One region of the Cohnella cellulosilytica genome, then DNA from elsewhere that is predicted to be linked to it. Evidence: riboswitches for the same ligand, from Rfam matches in the RefSeq annotation. Region 1 holds a riboswitch; each other region holds the start of a gene.
What was found. A riboswitch is a leader RNA that binds a small molecule or an ion and turns the genes downstream of it on or off. The one in region 1 is predicted to bind cyclic di-AMP.

Region 1 (3,274 bases):
GGGGCAAGCTTGTGCTCTCCGCGCTCGAGCAGCAGGTCGGGGACAAAACGATGAGCAAAATCATGCGGACTTATTTTCAGAAGCATAAGTTTAAGCACCCTTCCTTCTCGGACTTCCAGAAAGTCGTGGAGACGGTGACCAAGGAAAAATGGTCCGACTTCTTCCGGGCCTACGTGCAGGGCGGCGAAATGGCGGACTTCTCCGTGGAGTCGATTCAATCGCGGAAGACGGATAGCGGCTACGAAACCGTCGTCCTGCTCGGACGCAACGGCGGCAGCCCCGAGCCCGTATCGGTCTGGCTGCAATTCCGGGACGGCCAATCGCTGCGCAAACAGTGGGACGGCGCCCAGCCCCGCGTCCAGCTCAAGCTGGAATCGGACTCCCCGCTGCTGTACGCGGCGATCGATCCCGGCAACCGCATCGTGCTCGACAATCGCCGATACAACAATTATCTGAAAGCGGAGGTCCCGCCCGAGCAGCGCACCCGGTATGCGACCGGCATTGCGCGATTCCTCGAGGAATTGATCGGATCTTTGGCCTGGTAAGGGAGGCAAGAACATGCGCGAACGATTAAAAATGGGATGGGACATGACCGTGAGGCATAAATATGTATTGGTTCTCCTGTTCCTGTACCGATTGCTGTGGGGATTTTTCCTGTACCGGTTCGTCGATTCGGTCGTTACGCCCGTGCTCGCGCGTTATCCGGACGAACATCCGAATTCCGACGCCCCCCGCCTGTTCCTGATCGAGGCCCAGTTTCGCCTGATGAAGACCGACCTCATCGACGATGTGCTCTGGCTTCTCGGCGGGCTGCTCCTTCTGCGGATGGTGCTGACCCCCCTCATTCACGCCGGCCTGTTCTACTCCTTCCGCCATTCCGCCGAGGAGGAAGGAACGCGGGTATTATCCGGGGTGAGGCGGGCATGGAAACCGGTCGCCCTGCTCTATTGGATGGAGAACGCGCTTATCCTGCTTCCCGCCGTATGGCTGCTGCCGCTGGCCGCGGATCGCTTCTACTCGGAGCCCTCCTTGGCGAATTGGCTGCTGGACCTGCTTCCTTATGCAGGCTCATGGCTGCTGTACGGATTCGCCGTTCATCTGGCCTGCCTGTTCATGCAGTTCGGAGCGGCCGCGCGGGAAGGCATCGTCAAAAGTCTGGGAGCGGCGTTCCGCCAAGCGCTCCCCCTGCTCGGCATCACGATCGTCTTGCTCGGCATCGGTCTGGCGGTGTCCGCCGCAGCCTGGGCAGTCTCCTTGCTCTGGTCGGGTTTTCTTGCCGTGGCGCTGCATCAAGCTTTTCACTTCGTGCGCTCCCTGCTGAAGCTGTGGACGTCCGCATCCCAGCATCAAGTATGGAGCGACGCGAAATTGTAGGCTTATCCGTCCCGACAAATCGACAATATTCTTCCCGGGACATTCCCCGGTTGCGCCTTTTAAAAGGCCGCAACCGGGGTTTGGCGTTATTATCGGCGGGATAAATCCGGGACGAAAGGAGGAGTTTTCGCACCAAATGGGCGTCCCTAGATTAAGGAATTCTAATATAGAAGATGCAGGAAATTCGTCATAATCTCCGAATATTTAAACCTAAAGAAATCATAAAATGCCGAGTTCCCGGGAAACGGGGAACGGGGGAACCATCTTTTCGGGTGAGTTGGCTTGCTTCACAGGAGCCATAGGGGAACCTTCTACCGAACCCTTAAGCTAACCTCGTAGGCATTGGAAGGAGTCGCCGGTTTTGCGTAAAGTTTCAGTCTTCTTGTTTGGCCTTGCTTTGCTCTTGGCTTTCCAGGTCGGCAGCGTGTTCGCGGATTCCAAGCTCGACAAGACGATCGAGCCGCTGATCGGAACGGATTACAAGTACGGAGGAACGACACCGAAAGGATTCGACTGCTCCGGCTTTACCGGGTACGTATTCGATCAGCTCGGCATCGACCTGCCCCGCACTTCGCGCGATCTGTACGGCTGGGAGAAGAGCAAGAAGATTTCCGACGACGAGCTGCGCGCGGGAGATCTCGTATTCTTCAATACGAGCGGCAGCGGCGTTTCTCATGTCGGAATCTACATCGGCAAGAACAAGTTCGCCCACGCCGCTTCCAAGGGCGTGACGATCACCTCGCTCGACGAAAGCTACTATGCCAAGCGCTATCTTGGAGCCCGCCGTTTCCTCAGCGACGAGACCTACGAGAAGATCGCAACGGACATCGAGTAAGAGGAAGCCGCTAAGAAATAGTCTTGTATCCACCCAGGAACAAATAGAACGAAGGCCCGCCTATAGCGGGTCTTCGTTCTATTTGTATTAATGTTCCTAAACGCCTTGATGTACATTCGTATAAAAATGATGAATTTGCCCTTCCATCGCTATACGATCGCGAAACTTCATTTTTTCGCTTCCAGACTCGTCACTTCCTCGGGAGTCAGCTCCGTCGCTTCAACGATCGTGTCCATGTCGACGCCCAGCTTCAGCAAATTGCGTGCGACCTTGAGCTGACCTTTTTTTACGCCCTCCTTTACCCCTTCCTTCTTGCCTTCCTCCCTGCCTTTTTTCAGCGCTTCAGGGATAAACGTTTTGATCATGCGGCTTACCTCCTCTTCCGTTTGCTTATATTCGCCGTAATGTCGGTATAGGTAGTTTAGAATGCTGCCCAGCACCTGCAAGATCCGATCCATGTCTCCGGTCGGCAGCAATCGCTGCCGGTGCAGGTCCCGGATGACGGCCAGAGTCTCCTCAATCTTCGTCTTCAAGCGCGCGAACTCCCGCGCGAATAACCGACGCTTCTCGTCGTCCGGACGCGTGCTGGCGGCAATGAGCCGCATGTTCTTGCGCGAGCCGAACACCTGCAGCGGCAGCAGAGCGAACAGACGCCGCTCCTGCAGGTCCCGGGGCGACAGCGTCCAGTAACGCAGCACCGGTACCGTGTAGACCGTCTCCGTTCCATCCGGCAGCCGCATTCGGAAGGCGAGCTCTTCGCCGATCGCTTCGTTTTCCTCCAGGAAAATGACGATTTGCCTGGGAAAGGCGAGCAGCGGCAGGCCGTTGTCTTCGCTCCCCGCGGCCAGCTCCAGCGCCTTCTCGAAGCCGTAGCGAAACATGCGTATCACCATTGACTGATCGTTAAGCGTCTGAAACTCGACATGATAATGAAACAGGCCGCGGCGCGTATCCAGCGTCAGGAACAGATCGCCGACGATCCGTTCGTACGAGTCCATGATAAACTCGGCATTGCCGTAATGGATCGATTTTACGTCCTCCGTCGCAAACTGCTCTTCGAACAAA
Region 2 (3,274 bases), on a different contig from region 1:
GCCGCTACCGACGCAACGACCGCAATGATGACGGACAAAACGACCAGAAGCGGATCGTAAATAATATCGACCAGCATGGCGGCCATGCCGATATAGTGCATCGTCACGATGCCGGATGCCAGCAGCAGCCCTCCCCCGAGCAGGTTGCCCGTCGTCGGCTGTCTCCGTCCGACGATCGACAGAGCGATGTACGAGCCGATCATGGCGGCCAGAACGGAGAAGAGAACCAACGTCAGATCGTATGCGACGGGAACATCCGGCTTGAACGCCAGCATCCCGACAAAATGCATCGACCAAATGCCCAGACCCATCTCGGCCGCGCCGAACACGAGCCATAAGGAGCGGTTAAGACCGGACGATTCGCTGACGCGCCCCGCAAAGTCCAATACCATATAAGAAGCGACGACCGCTACGACGTAGGAAAATACGACGAGAGCGGCGTCATGGGAACCGTGGATATGCTGCATGCATCTACCTGCCTTCGTCTGGAAATCATGAATGCGGAACGGATCGCGACAGGGCTCGCCGGATGGCGATAAGTCCTTCGCTTTCCGTATATTTCTAATCGGTAAACCTGGACGCGAATTGAAGACCGACCGAACAAATCAATAGGCATAATAACCCAATTTATCCGGTTAGGCAATACGAAAAAGCGCCGACATGTGAAAGATCGCTGACATGTGATGGATCGCCGACGGTGCACTATCTCGGACGATAGCAGGTTTCATAGAACATCGGAGGCCAAACGGAGGGGTTTTAGCGAGGCGATAGCAGGTTTCTTAGAACATCGGGTGCCAAATGAGAGGTTTTTGCGGGACGATAGCAGGTTTCTTAGAACATCGGAGGCCAAATGAGAGGTTTTTGCGAGACGATAGCAGGTTTCTTAGAACATCGGAGGCCAAATGGAGGGGGGTTAGCGGGGCGTTAGCAGGTTTCTTAGAACATCGGGCGCCAAATGAGAGGTTTTTACGGGACGATAGCAGGTTTCTTAGAACATCGGGTGCCAAACGGAAGGATTTTGCGGGGCGATAGCAGGTTTCTTAGAACATCGGGCGCCAAATGAGAGGTTTTTACGGGGCGATAGCAGGCTTTTTAGAACATCGGAGGCCAAACGGAGGGGTTTTAGCGGGGCGATAGCAGGTTTCATAGAACATCGGGCACCAAATGGAGGGGGGTTAGCGGGACGATAGCAGGTTTCTTAGAACATCGGAGGTCAAACGGAGGGGGGTTAGCGAGACGATAGCAGGTTTCTTCGAGTATTGGCTTTCCAATATAATGGAGAATCTCGAGGCTTCTCCGATTAAAAGAAAAAGACCATCCCCGCCGTCATCTTTCGATGACGAAGGCGATGGTCCCTGGGCTGATCGATCGGTCAGCCGATATGAAAGCGATAGCCGACCCATTCATGATAGCGATACGGCACGAATTGAACTTTGTATTCCGACCCGGAGCGCTCGAAGTGCTCTTTGACGACTTTGTCGACGATGACCTCTCCGTCCGTCATGTTGGCGTATTCGACCGCGCTCGTTATCGCTTCGCCGTAATACAGGCTGTTTGCCGGAAGCGACAGACCCGTATGGAAGCCGTACACCTGCCCCATGCTGATGCCGACCCCGCCGCGAAAACGAAACGGAATGCCTTCCTCCGCGAGCGAAGGATTGATGACATTGTCGATCGCCTGGACGATCTGCATGCCGCACAGACAGCTCCGGCCAACCGCGTCCTCTTCTTCCGTCGGGAAGATGGCCGTGTACGACTGATGGCTCGCTTCGATCAGCTTGCCTCCCCAGCCCGAGACGATCTGCGCGATCACGGTCACGAATCGCATGATGCCAATCTGCGCCCGGTTCAGATCTCGTTCGCGATGCTCCTCCCTGCCGTCAGCCTCGACGGTCAAGTGAAGGACGGCATACCGCTCTTCGGACGGAACGTACGCCTCCGGCTCCGCTTTGCGCTGCACGAGCCGCTTCGTCTGCTCCATCAGGCTTTCGTACGTCGTTCTGACGAATTCCGCTTGCTGCATCGTTAACACCTCCGTTCGGGTCTTTACGAGAACGCAAAAAGACCCTGAATAAGGGTCCGAAGTGAAAAATAATATCGAATTCTCAGACCCATCTCTGCCGACGAGGTTAGCTGACGGACTCGGGTAGATGGCACCCTACGTTCTCGCGAACGATTCGCCCCTGAAAGATCGGTTCCCCCGCTTTCCGCCGCAAAAGGACGGAAATTAAGCGTATACTTATACTACGCCGATCGGTCCCGGTTGTCAAACCGTTGCCAATAGATCGACCCATCCGCCGGATGCGCCTCTGCTCTCGTCACGCCGCGATTCATCGCAAATATTTTCAGCGTCTCCACAAAAAATCATTCCCGCTCCTCAAAAAGCGACCGGTCACGATCTCAGCATGTCCCGATATTTCAGATATTGCCCTTCGTACAGCGAGGAATAAAGCTTGTGGCGCTTCGCATCCGGTGTATATACGAGCTTCCCGTATCCCGTCCCTCCGGCCGCCGCTTCTTCATAGGAAGCGTATAGGCCGCAACCGACTCCCGCGGTGATCGCGGCCCCCGCCAGCGCGGCCTCCGGAATGTCCGGCACCTCGAGCGCGATGCCGGACACGTCCGCCTTGAGCTGGAGCCAGTGCCGATTGCGCGTGCCCCCGCCGACGACGCGCATCAGCCGGATCCGGCCGCCGGATACCGATTCCGCGCAGCGGCGGATCGCTTCCATCTGATAGGCGTTCCCCTCCAGCACCGCGCGTAGCAAGTCTCCTTTGCCGTGGCGGGCCGTCAAGCTGATAAACGCCGCCTTCGCCTGAGAATCGGGCAGAGGAGCCCCGCTCCCCGCCAAATAAGGCAGGAAAACGATGCCGCTCGGCCCCGCCGGCACGCCGTCAAGCCATCCCAAAACCTCTTCATAGCCGACTTGCTCTACGCCGATCAGCTCTCGCAGCCATTCCACGGAACCGCCCGAATAGGAGTGGCCCCCCATCCAGTAGAGCCGGTTGGAGACCGGATGCAGCCCAAAAGAAAGACCGCAGGCATAATCGGCTTCCGTAAGCGTCCTGACCGGAAAAACGCCGACCATCGTCTCCGCCGTCCCCATCGAATTGTACACGTCCCCGGCATGCACCGCGCCGACCGCCAGCGAAGCGCACACATGGTCGTGCCCCGCCTGAAACACGGTCGTCCCGGCATTCAAGCCCAACGCGCGCGCCACGCTTCCCGTCACTCTGCCGGTCGGCTCCCCCGAAGGAATTGCCGGAGGGAACAG
Region 3 (3,274 bases), on a different contig from region 1:
GGCGACGGCCGTCGGGACCAGTATAAGAAACGGCGGAACGAGCAGCGTCAGCGCGATCAGCTTCATCTCCTTGCCCTCCAGCTTCTTGCCGAGAAACTCGGGCGTTCGCCCGACCATCAATCCCGACAGGAAAACGCCGATCATCGCGTACATCAGCACGTTCATGAAGCCCGCTCCGACACCGCCGAATACCGTATTGAGCATCATATTGGCGATCGTCGCCAGCCCGCCGATCGGCGTCAGCGAATCGTGCATCGCGTTGACGGCGCCCGTCTCCGATGCGGTCGTGACGACGGAATACAGCGCGGACTGCGCGATGCCGAAGCGCGTTTCCTTGCCCTCCATGCTGCCCTGCCCCTGCTGAAGACCGAGTGCGTTCAGCGCCGGATTGCCCGCGTGCTCGGCGGCGAGCGAGATGCCCAGCATCGCGATGAACAGTATCGCCATCGAGGCGAATAATACGCGGCCCTGCTTAGCATTGCCGACCATCCGGCCGTAAGCGAACGGCAGCGACGTGGGGAGCAGCAGCATCAGGACGATCTGCAGCAGATTGCTGATCGCGCCCGGGTTTTCGAACGGATGCGCGGAATTGACGCCCATGAAGCCTCCGCCGTTATTGCCCAGCTCCTTGATCGACAAGAAGGAGGCCATCGGACCGCGGGCGATCGCCTGCTCTCCTCCCTGCAGCGTCTGCGCGGCCGCGGCCGGCTCCAACGTCTGCGGCACCCCCAACGCGACGAAGATCACGGCCGCCGCGATAGAGATCGGGAGCAGAACCCTCGTAACGGAACGGATCAAGTCGACATGGAAGCTGCCGATCGGCCTGCCGGACAACGCCCGCATAAAAGCCATGACGACGGCAAGTCCGGTCCCCGACGCGGTAAACATCATAAATACGATTCCGATCATCTGCGACAAATACGACAGACCGCTCTCGCCGCCGTAATGCTGCAGATTCGTGTTGGTCATAAAGCTGACCGCCGTATGGAAGGCCAGCGTCGGCTCCATGCTGCCGATGCCGCCCGGATTCAATGGCAAGCCGCTCTGCGTGCGGAAAACAACGTAAACCAGCAAGATCATCGCACCGTTGACGATTAGCGCGGAAGCGGCGTATTTTTTCCAGGTCTGTGACTCCTGCCTGACGCCCCCGACGCGGTAAAGCAGCTTCTCCGCCGGACCGAACCATCTGTCCAGCCCGGTCGGCTCCGCGCCGAACGCCTTGACCAGATACAGGCCGGCCGGGCGGGCCAGCAATCCCGCGAGCAGCAGCGTCGTGACAATGGATACCCATTCGCTCATCGTAAATAGCTCCTTTTTATTAGCTCCGTCATTTTTTCGCGCTTTCTTCCCCGACGACGCGCCCCGCCCACGAGAGAAGTCCAAGCATTGCTATCGTTAACGCCGCCGTCAGCGCCGCCATTCCGATGTCCATTTATACCGTTCCCCCCGTTATCCGATATGGTTTTCATGCGGGATCAAAAAAGAAACGTCGCTGCCGTTCGTATGAATCACGTAATCGGCGCCGATCTCCCTGTAAATCGCTCGGAAGTTGCTCCCCTGCGTAATGACGTAAATCGGTCTTCCCGTCCATGAACGGAACAGCCGGATGAGCCGGCAGCATGCAGGAAGGCCGTCCTCGAACAAATAAACCCTGCCGATCGGCAGCTCCGGTATGCGCGAGCGCGGGAGCGCCGCGTCGACCGCCTCGCTCAAACAAGGCACTCCCGATCTCGCCAGTCTCGCCCTCTGCCCTTCGTTGACGGCTGCGGCCGCAAAGGGCAAGCGTTCCCGAATCAACGACTCGATAAATTGTTCCCCGGCGTCATTTCCCGGGTATACTACAATCCAATCCTCGCGGGATGTCATACCCTCTCCTCCACCTTGTTCGCGGGCAACAAAAAAAGAGCTGCGAAAAAGAGGTCCCTTTCGTCAGCTCCTCAGCACGGAAAAACAAACCGTGTCCGGCCGTGACAATCGTTGCCTCTCTTCAGACGCTTACGAGGTTAGCTGACGGATTCGGGCGTAAGAGTCGCCCTACGCCGGAACATCCGGCGATTCACCCCATGAGGCCTGCGTTCCGGCCTCCGTTGGTTCCCCCGCTCCCAAAACTGCATAGGATTCAGCGAACGTACTAAAAATGAAACTTGGCTTGCAGCTGCGGATTTCGGACGGTGAGAGTCGTCCCGCCTCCTCCTGCTGCTCATCGACGGCAGGGGGCCGATCGTGACGCCCGCCTGCTCTCACACAAGCGGTCGTCACGCCGTCCGTTCCTCCGTTCGCTCTGAATCATACTCTCGCCGCGATGCGCTGTAAATCGTTTTTATGCGATTTTTACACCTGCAAACGGTTTATTTGATCTCTTTTTTACAGTAACCTAGAGGAGAACGGAGGGGGAGAAAATGTGCGGTCCGCAATCGTTATGGACGTCCGTCCGGATCTATGTCTTCATCGCCGCGTTGATTGCGGCGATGACTTATTTCCTGCATCGGTTCGGGCTCGTCTTCGATCTGGACAATATCGTGCTGCTGTATTTGCTGCCGGTGCTGCTCAGTTCGGTGCGCTGGGGACTGAGGCCCGCTTATTATGCGGCGGTGTTGGGCGTATTGTCGTTCGATCTTTTTTTTATCCCGCCCGTCCTCAGCTTCTCCGTGGCCGACTTGCGATACTTGATCTCTTTCGGCGTCTTCCTGCTCGTGGCCGGATTGACGGCCGGTCTGGCCGTCAAGCTGAAGCAGCAGGTCCATCTTGCCGAGCAGCGGGAGGCTCACACCGCGATACTCTATGCGCTCAGCAAGCAATTGGGCGCCGTGTCGACGATCGACGACTTGTCCGCCACGATTGCCAGACAGATTTCCGCAAGCATGGGCATCGAAGCTTCGATTCGCCTGGACGACGAGGCGGCGGCCTCGGACGGTCCCCTGAGTTATGACGTTCTCCTGCGGAGCGAAGACCGCGGCTACGGGCTCATCCAATTTAGACGGCGCAGCGACGAGGATGGGGAATTTACGATAGAGCGGCGCCGATTGATGGACGCCGTAGGCGGGCTTGCCGCCGGCGCCGTCGCCCGTATAAAGCTGGCCGAAGAAGCGAAAATCGCCCATCTGACCGCGGAATCGGAGCGGCTCCGCGCCGCCGTGCTGGATTCCGTGTCCCATGAGCTGAGAACTCCTTTGGCGGCCATTATCGGCGCGGCCACCGGTCTGATCGAGAGCGAGCAGCTGCTCAGCTCCGCGGATCGGACGGAGCTGCTGTATACGATTCGCGACGGAGCGCT

Region 2: it holds a riboswitch for cyclic di-AMP, as region 1 does, so the genes downstream of both, ACFFT4_RS26965 (hypothetical protein) here and ACFFT4_RS32020 (C40 family peptidase) in region 1, are expected to answer to the same signal.
Region 3: it holds a riboswitch for cyclic di-AMP, as region 1 does, so the genes downstream of both, ACFFT4_RS18700 (hypothetical protein) here and ACFFT4_RS32020 (C40 family peptidase) in region 1, are expected to answer to the same signal.

Annotation. Positions count from the first base shown of each region.
Region 1 covers NZ_JBHMDN010000073.1:162,439-165,712, reverse strand. Annotated here, with positions in the region: gene ACFFT4_RS32030 (M1 family metallopeptidase) at 1-545, shown strand, start outside; gene ACFFT4_RS32025 (hypothetical protein) at 559-1,374, shown strand; cyclic di-AMP (ydaO/yuaA leader) riboswitch at 1,592-1,731, shown strand; gene ACFFT4_RS32020 (C40 family peptidase) at 1,736-2,209, shown strand; gene ACFFT4_RS32015 (Rpn/YhgA-type helix-turn-helix domain-containing protein) at 2,377-3,274, opposite strand, start outside.
Region 2 covers NZ_JBHMDN010000047.1:20,347-23,620, forward strand. Annotated here, with positions in the region: gene ACFFT4_RS26960 (response regulator) at 1-467, opposite strand, end outside; gene ACFFT4_RS26965 (hypothetical protein) at 1,373-2,023, opposite strand; cyclic di-AMP (ydaO/yuaA leader) riboswitch at 2,104-2,244, opposite strand; gene ACFFT4_RS26970 (FGGY-family carbohydrate kinase) at 2,393-3,274, opposite strand, start outside.
Region 3 covers NZ_JBHMDN010000025.1:15,406-18,679, reverse strand. Annotated here, with positions in the region: gene kdpA (potassium-transporting ATPase subunit KdpA) at 1-1,299, opposite strand, end outside; gene ACFFT4_RS18700 (hypothetical protein) at 1,450-1,866, opposite strand; cyclic di-AMP (ydaO/yuaA leader) riboswitch at 1,977-2,135, opposite strand; gene ACFFT4_RS18695 (sensor histidine kinase) at 2,400-3,274, shown strand, end outside.